Regions from separate parts of the Streptomyces sp. CA-288835 genome, predicted to be linked through region 2. Evidence: predicted binding sites of a transcription regulator. Region 2 holds the regulator's gene; the other holds the start of a gene.
The links. The regulator HrcA, encoded in region 2, represses chaperone genes, less so after heat shock. The targets are predictions, from matches to a motif close to TTNGCACTCNGNNNNNCNGAGTGCNAA.
Positions count from the first base shown of each region.

Region 1: the regulator HrcA is predicted to act here: its motif matches at 1,791-1,817, upstream of groL (chaperonin GroEL).

Region 1 covers NZ_JBNJMW010000001.1:4,577,947-4,581,353, reverse strand. The annotation lists gene thrC (threonine synthase) at 1-604, shown strand, start outside; gene ACQEVY_RS20470 (MoaD/ThiS family protein) at 765-1,040, shown strand; gene ACQEVY_RS20465 (cold-shock protein) at 1,471-1,677, shown strand; gene groL (chaperonin GroEL) at 1,979-3,407, shown strand, end outside.
Region 2 covers NZ_JBNJMW010000001.1:6,970,558-6,973,964, forward strand. The annotation lists gene ACQEVY_RS31565 (MBL fold metallo-hydrolase) at 1-512, opposite strand, end outside; gene hrcA (heat-inducible transcriptional repressor HrcA) at 727-1,743, shown strand; gene dnaJ (molecular chaperone DnaJ) at 1,744-2,880, shown strand; gene ACQEVY_RS31580 (nitronate monooxygenase) at 3,041-3,407, shown strand, end outside.

The sequences.
Region 1 (3,407 bases), 2.4 Mb from region 2:
GTACTACGCCGAGGGCTCCAAGACCCTCGCGTACGAGATCTGCGAGCAGCTCGGCTGGCAGCTCCCCGACCAGCTGGTGGTGCCCATCGCCTCCGGCTCGCAGCTCACGAAGATCGACAAGGGCCTGCAGGAGCTGATCAAGCTCGGGCTCGTCGAGGACAAGCCGTACAAGATCTTCGGCGCTCAGGCCGAGGGCTGCTCGCCGGTGTCCGTCGCCTACAAGGCGGGCCATGACGTCGTACGGCCGCAGAAGCCGGACACGATCGCGAAGTCGCTCGCGATCGGTAACCCCGCCGATGGTCCGTACGTGCTGGACATCGCGCGGCGTACCGGGGGCGCCGTCGAGGACGTCAACGACGAGCAGATCGTGGACGCGATCAAGTTGCTGGCGCGGACCGAGGGGATCTTCGCGGAGACCGCCGGTGGTGTGACGGTGGGGGTTGCACGCAAGCTGATCGAGAACGGTGTTCTGGATCCGGCGCTGACCACGGTCGTCCTGAACACGGGTGACGGTCTGAAGACCCTCGACGCCGTGGCCGGGACCGGGCTCACGGCCACGATCCGGCCCAGCCTCGACTCGTTCCGTGAAGCCGGGCTTGCCTAAAGCCTGTTAGTAGTTCGTTCGTCTGCGGGCCGGTGGGGGCTGGTCGCTCCCCCACTCTCGGCTTCGCTCGAGCGGGGGGACCCCCATCGCGGCGCAGCTGCAAATGTCACCGCCCCGCGCCCCTGACGGGGCGCTCTACTCGACCGGAGGTCATAACCCCATGAGCGTCAACGTTCGCATCCCCACCATCCTTCGCACCTACACCGGCGGCAAGGCCGAGGTCGCCGCCGAAGGATCGACCCTCGCCGAGGTCATCGCCGACCTGGAGAAGAACCACACCGGTATCGCGGCGCGCGTCCTGGACGATCAGGGCAAGCTGCGGCGGTTCGTCAACGTGTACGTGAACGATGACGATGTGCGGTTCGAGCAGGGGCTGGAGACGGCGACGCCCGACGGGGCCGGCGTCTCGATCATTCCGGCCGTTGCCGGAGGCTGATCGTTACCGTCGGTAATTCAGGTAACTCAGGGTTCATCGAATTGCCCTCTCCGTGAGTTAAACGGAGGGGGCAATTCTATATGGTTGAGCACGGTACAGTTGGGGAACGTGGTGCTCCTCGGGGCCGAATGCATGTGCATTCCGGATTGACCCCCGATAAGAAGTAGCCAAAGTGTGCAGGTCTTTTGCGTCATTCGCTCCTTTTATGGAGCCCGACTTGCCCCCCTCTAGGGTGAATTCTCCGTACATTCCGGATCGGCGATGGCCAAGATTTCTCGTCCGACTGACCTGTTGCAGACGGCAGTTGGGCAGATACATTCAGCCGCGGTCGACGCGTTCCGGCGCACACCCCCAACCGTTGGGGGGTGAGGTCTGACCCGGATCCGCGAAGTGCGGATCTGTGCAAGGGCCAGTAATAGGGGAGTTAGGCATGGCTCAGGGCACCGTCAAGTGGTTCAACGCGGAGAAGGGGTACGGCTTCATCGCGGTCGACGGTGGTGCGGATGTATTCGTCCACTACAGCGCGATTCAGATGGACGGCTACCGCACCCTGGAGGAAGGTCAGCGAGTGGAGTTCGAAATCTCGCAGGGCCAGAAGGGGCCGCAGGCGGACATGGTCCGACTGGCGACCGGCTGAAGCACGCGCCGACTGATCTGCAGCGACACGTTCTTCTTCCGAAGGGCTCGTACCTCAAGGGGTACGGGCCCTTCGGCATGTCTGTCGGCACCCCGCCCGCACTGTGGTAGCCGCTTGCACTCGACCACCCCGAGTGCTAATCATTGGCGTTAGCACTCTGAAGGTGAGAGTGACAACGAGGACCGGGTCGGTGAGGCCCGCAGGCCAAGTGGGGCAAGGAACCACGGGGCAGGCAGGCCGTCCGTCGCGGGCGCCAGCGCGGTCCGGAGCAATCCACCCCAGTCCGGGAGGACCACTTCACATGGCCAAGATCATCGCGTTCGACGAGGAGGCGCGGCGAGGCCTCGAGCGCGGCATGAACCAGCTCGCGGACGCCGTAAAGGTGACACTCGGCCCCAAGGGCCGCAACGTCGTCCTCGAGAAGAAGTGGGGCGCCCCCACGATCACCAACGACGGTGTCTCCATCGCCAAGGAGATCGAGCTCGAGGACCCGTACGAGAAGATCGGCGCCGAGCTGGTCAAGGAGGTCGCGAAGAAGACGGACGACGTCGCCGGTGACGGCACGACGACCGCGACCGTTCTGGCCCAGGCGCTGGTCAAGGAAGGCCTCCGCAACGTCGCCGCCGGTGCCAACCCCATGGCTCTGAAGCGCGGTATCGAGAAGGCCGTCGAGGCGGTCTCCGGTGCCCTGCTCGACCAGGCCAAGGACGTGGAGACCAAGGAGCAGATCGCTTCGACCGCCTCCATCTCCGCCGCCGACACCCAGATCGGCGAGCTCATCGCCGAGGCCATGGACAAGGTCGGCAAGGAAGGCGTCATCACCGTCGAGGAGTCCCAGACCTTCGGTCTGGAGCTGGAGCTCACCGAGGGTATGCGCTTCGACAAGGGCTACATCTCGGCGTACTTCGCCACCGACATGGAGCGTATGGAGGCCGTCCTCGACGACCCGTACATTCTTATTGCCAACTCGAAGATTTCCGCGGTCAAGGACCTGCTGCCGCTCCTCGAGAAGGTCATGCAGTCCGGCAAGCCGCTGCTGATCATCGCTGAGGACGTCGAGGGCGAGGCCCTGTCGACCCTGGTCGTCAACAAGATCCGCGGCACCTTCAAGTCCGTCGCCGTCAAGGCTCCGGGCTTCGGTGACCGCCGTAAGGCCATGCTCGGCGACATCGCCATCCTCACGGGCGGCGAGGTCATCTCCGAGGAGGTCGGCCTCAAGCTGGAGAACGCGACCCTGGACCTCCTGGGCCGCGCCCGCAAGGTCGTCATCACCAAGGACGAGACCACGATCGTCGACGGTGCCGGCGACACCGAGCAGGTCGGCGGCCGGGTCAACCAGATCCGCGCCGAGATCGAGAACTCCGACTCGGACTACGACCGCGAGAAGCTCCAGGAGCGCCTGGCGAAGCTGGCCGGCGGCGTGGCCGTCATCAAGGCCGGTGCCGCCACCGAGGTCGAGCTCAAGGAGCGCAAGCACCGCATCGAGGACGCCGTTCGCAACGCGAAGGCCGCCGTCGAGGAGGGCATCGTCGCCGGTGGTGGCGTGGCCCTGCTGCAGGCCGCCACGGTGTTCGAGAAGCTGGAGCTCGAGGGTGACGAGGCGACCGGCGCCAACGCCGTGAAGCTCGCCCTGGAGGCCCCGCTCAAGCAGATCGCCGTCAACGGTGGTCTCGAGGGTGGCGTCGTCGTGGAGAAGGTCCGCAACCTTCAGGTCGGTCACGGTCTGAACG
Region 2 (3,407 bases):
GGCCCGGCGGGGACCAGCACCGCCAGATCGTGAGGAGTATGCCCCGGCCCCACATTCGCCAGCAGCACCTGTCGCCCGCCCCCCAGGTCCAGCGTCCACTCGCCAGACACCAGATGCCGCGGCCGGACGAGGAGATCCGCCGCCTCCGCCGCCTCGCGCGGATCCGCACCGTTGCGCACCGCATCCGCGCGCAGCTCATCGCGGTCGTCATCGAGCACCTTGTCCACGCCCACCGCCCCGAAGACCTCGACCCCCGCGAACGCCGCCGCCCCGAGGACATGGTCGAAGTGCGGATGCGTGAGCGCGAGGTGGGTCACCCTGCCACCCGCGAGGAGCCGTTGCGCCTCCGTACGCAGCCGTACGCCCTCCCGCACGCTCGACCCCGCGTCGATCAGGAGCGCCGCGCCCTCGCCGATCACGAGCCCGACCGTGCAGTCCCACCCGGGAAGACGGCACCGACCGACCCCGGGGGCCAGCTCCTCCCACCCCGCCTCCGCCCAGACCGTGTTCAGCATCGCGCGGACTCTTCCCAAGTCACCGTCATGCAACGACGCTAGCTGTATGTCCCCGACAGAGCAGGACATGCCCGTACACCTCGGATCGGCGGCTCACGTCCGCCCTTGCCGGGGCGCTACCCCACGGCCGTACACTTGAGCCGGGATGCTGGCACTCTTGCGCGCTGAGTGCCAAGCGAAGAACACGGGAGACCAGCTGGAGGTGTGCGCGATGCTCAGTGAACGCAGGCTCGAAGTGCTCCGCGCCATCGTCCAGGACTACGTGGGCACGGAAGAGCCGGTGGGTTCCAAGGCGCTCACGGAGCGGCACAGCCTCGGGGTTTCGCCGGCGACAGTGCGTAACGACATGGCGGCGCTGGAGGACGAGGGCTACATCGCGCAGCCGCACACCAGCGCCGGACGCATCCCCACGGACAAGGGTTACCGCCTGTTCGTCGATAAGCTCGCGGGCGTCAAGCCGATGACGGCGCCCGAGCGACGGGCGATCCAGAACTTCCTCGACGGCGCCGTTGATCTGGACGACGTGGTGGGCCGGACCGTACGACTGCTGGCGCAGCTCACCCGGCAGGTCGCCGTGGTGCAGTACCCCTCGCTGACGCGCTCGACGGTGCGGCACGTGGAGTTGCTGTCGCTGGCTCCGGCGCGCGTCATGCTCGTACTGATCACGGACACGGGACGGGTCGAGCAGCGCATGATCGACTGCCCGGCGCCGTTCGGGGAGACGTCGCTGGCGGATCTACGCGCGCGGCTGAACAGCCGGGTCGCGGGCCGCCGTTTCACGGACGTCCCGAACCTGGTGCAGGACCTGCCGGAGGCCTTCGAGGCCGAGGACCGCGGCACGGTCTCGACGGTGCTCTCCACCCTCCTGGAGACGCTCGTCGAGGAGACCGAGGAGCGGCTGATGATTGGCGGCACCGCCAATCTCACTCGCTTCGGACATGACTTTCCCCTCACGATCCGGCCCGTTCTGGAAGCATTGGAGGAGCAGGTCGTCCTGCTCAGACTCCTTGGTGAGGCAAGCGATTCGGGCATGACGGTGCGGATCGGTCATGAGAACGCCTATGAGGGACTCAACTCCACGTCGGTCGTCTCTGTCGGTTACGGTTCGGGCGGCGAGGCAGTAGCCAAACTCGGCGTGGTCGGACCGACCCGCATGGATTACCCGGGAACGATGGGAGCGGTACGAGCGGTGGCACGGTACGTCGGACAGATCCTGGCGGAGTCGTAAGTGGCCACGGACTACTACGCCGTACTCGGCGTGCGCCGCGATGCGTCACAGGACGAGATCAAGAAGGCCTTCCGGAGGCTCGCACGCGAGCTGCATCCGGACGTCAATCCCGATCCGAAGACGCAGGAGCGGTTCAAGGAGATCAACGCCGCGTACGAGGTGTTGTCGGACCCGCAGAAGAAGCAGGTCTACGACCTCGGCGGTGACCCGCTGTCCCAGGCGGCCGGCGGTGGCGCGGGCGGATTCGGCGCGGGCGGTTTCGGGAACTTCTCGGACATCATGGACGCGTTCTTCGGTACGGCGTCCCAGCGCGGCCCGCGCTCGCGCACCCGGCGCGGCCAGGACGCGATGATCCGCCTGGAGATCGAGCTCGACGAGGCGGCCTTCGGGACGACGAAGGACATCCAGGTCGACACGGCCATCGTCTGCACCACCTGCAGCGGTGAGGGCGCGGCTCCGGGGACCTCGGCGCAGACGTGTGACATGTGCCGCGGCCGTGGTGAGGTCTCGCAGGTCACGCGGTCCTTCCTCGGCCAGGTCATGACGTCCCGGCCCTGCCCGCAGTGCCAGGGCTTCGGCACGGTCGTACCGAACCCGTGCCCGGAGTGCGCGGGCGACGGACGCGTACGCTCCCGCCGGACACTGACCGTGAAGATCCCGGCCGGTGTCGACAACGGCACGCGGATCCAGCTCGCCGGAGAGGGCGAGGTCGGCCCCGGCGGTGGGCCCGCCGGTGACCTCTACGTCGAGATCCACGAGGTCCCGCACCCCGCCTTCCAGCGACGCGGCGACGATCTGCACTGCACGGTCACCCTCCCGATGACCGCGGCGGCGCTCGGCACGAAGGTTCCGCTGGAGACGCTCGACGGCATGGAGGAGGTCGACATCCGCCCGGGCACGCAGTCCGGCCAGTCGATCCCGCTGCACGGCCGCGGCATCACGCATCTGCGCGGCGGCGGTCGCGGCGACCTCATCGTCCACGTCGAGGTCATGACCCCGAGCAAGCTCGACGTGGAGCAGGAACGGCTGCTGCGCGAGCTGGCCAAGCTGCGGGGGGAGGAACGGCCTACGGGGCAGTTCCAGCCTGGGCAGCAAGGGTTGTTCTCGCGCCTCAAGGATGCGTTCAACGGGCGCTGACGGCGGGTCCTTCTCGCACGCTTCCGGAGGCCTCTGAGCACGGCTTGATCTCGTGCCCGGAGGCCTCCGCCGTACCTGCTGACCGGCGCCCATTCCTCTGGCGTATGCCGGGCGGAAGGCCGGATTCGGTCCTCTTGGAGCGACGTGACAACATGCCGTCATGTCCTCCGCGCTGACCGATCTTTTCCCCCTTCCGATCGTGCAGGCCCCGATGGCGGGCGGCGTCTCCGTGCCGCAGCTCGCCGCGGCCGTGTCCGAGGCAGGGGGGCTCGGTTTTCTCGCCGCCGGCTACAAAACGGCCGACGGCATGTACCAGGAGATCAAGCAACTCCGCGGGGCGACGAACCGGCCCTTCGGCGTGAACCTCTTCATGCCGCAGCCCGAGTACGCCGACCCCGCCGCCGTCGAGGTCTACGCCAACCAGCTCGCCGGCGAGTCCGCCTGGTACGAGACCAAGCTGGGCGACCCAGACAGCGGACGCGACGACGGCTACGACGCCAAACTCGCCGTACTCCTCGACAACCCCG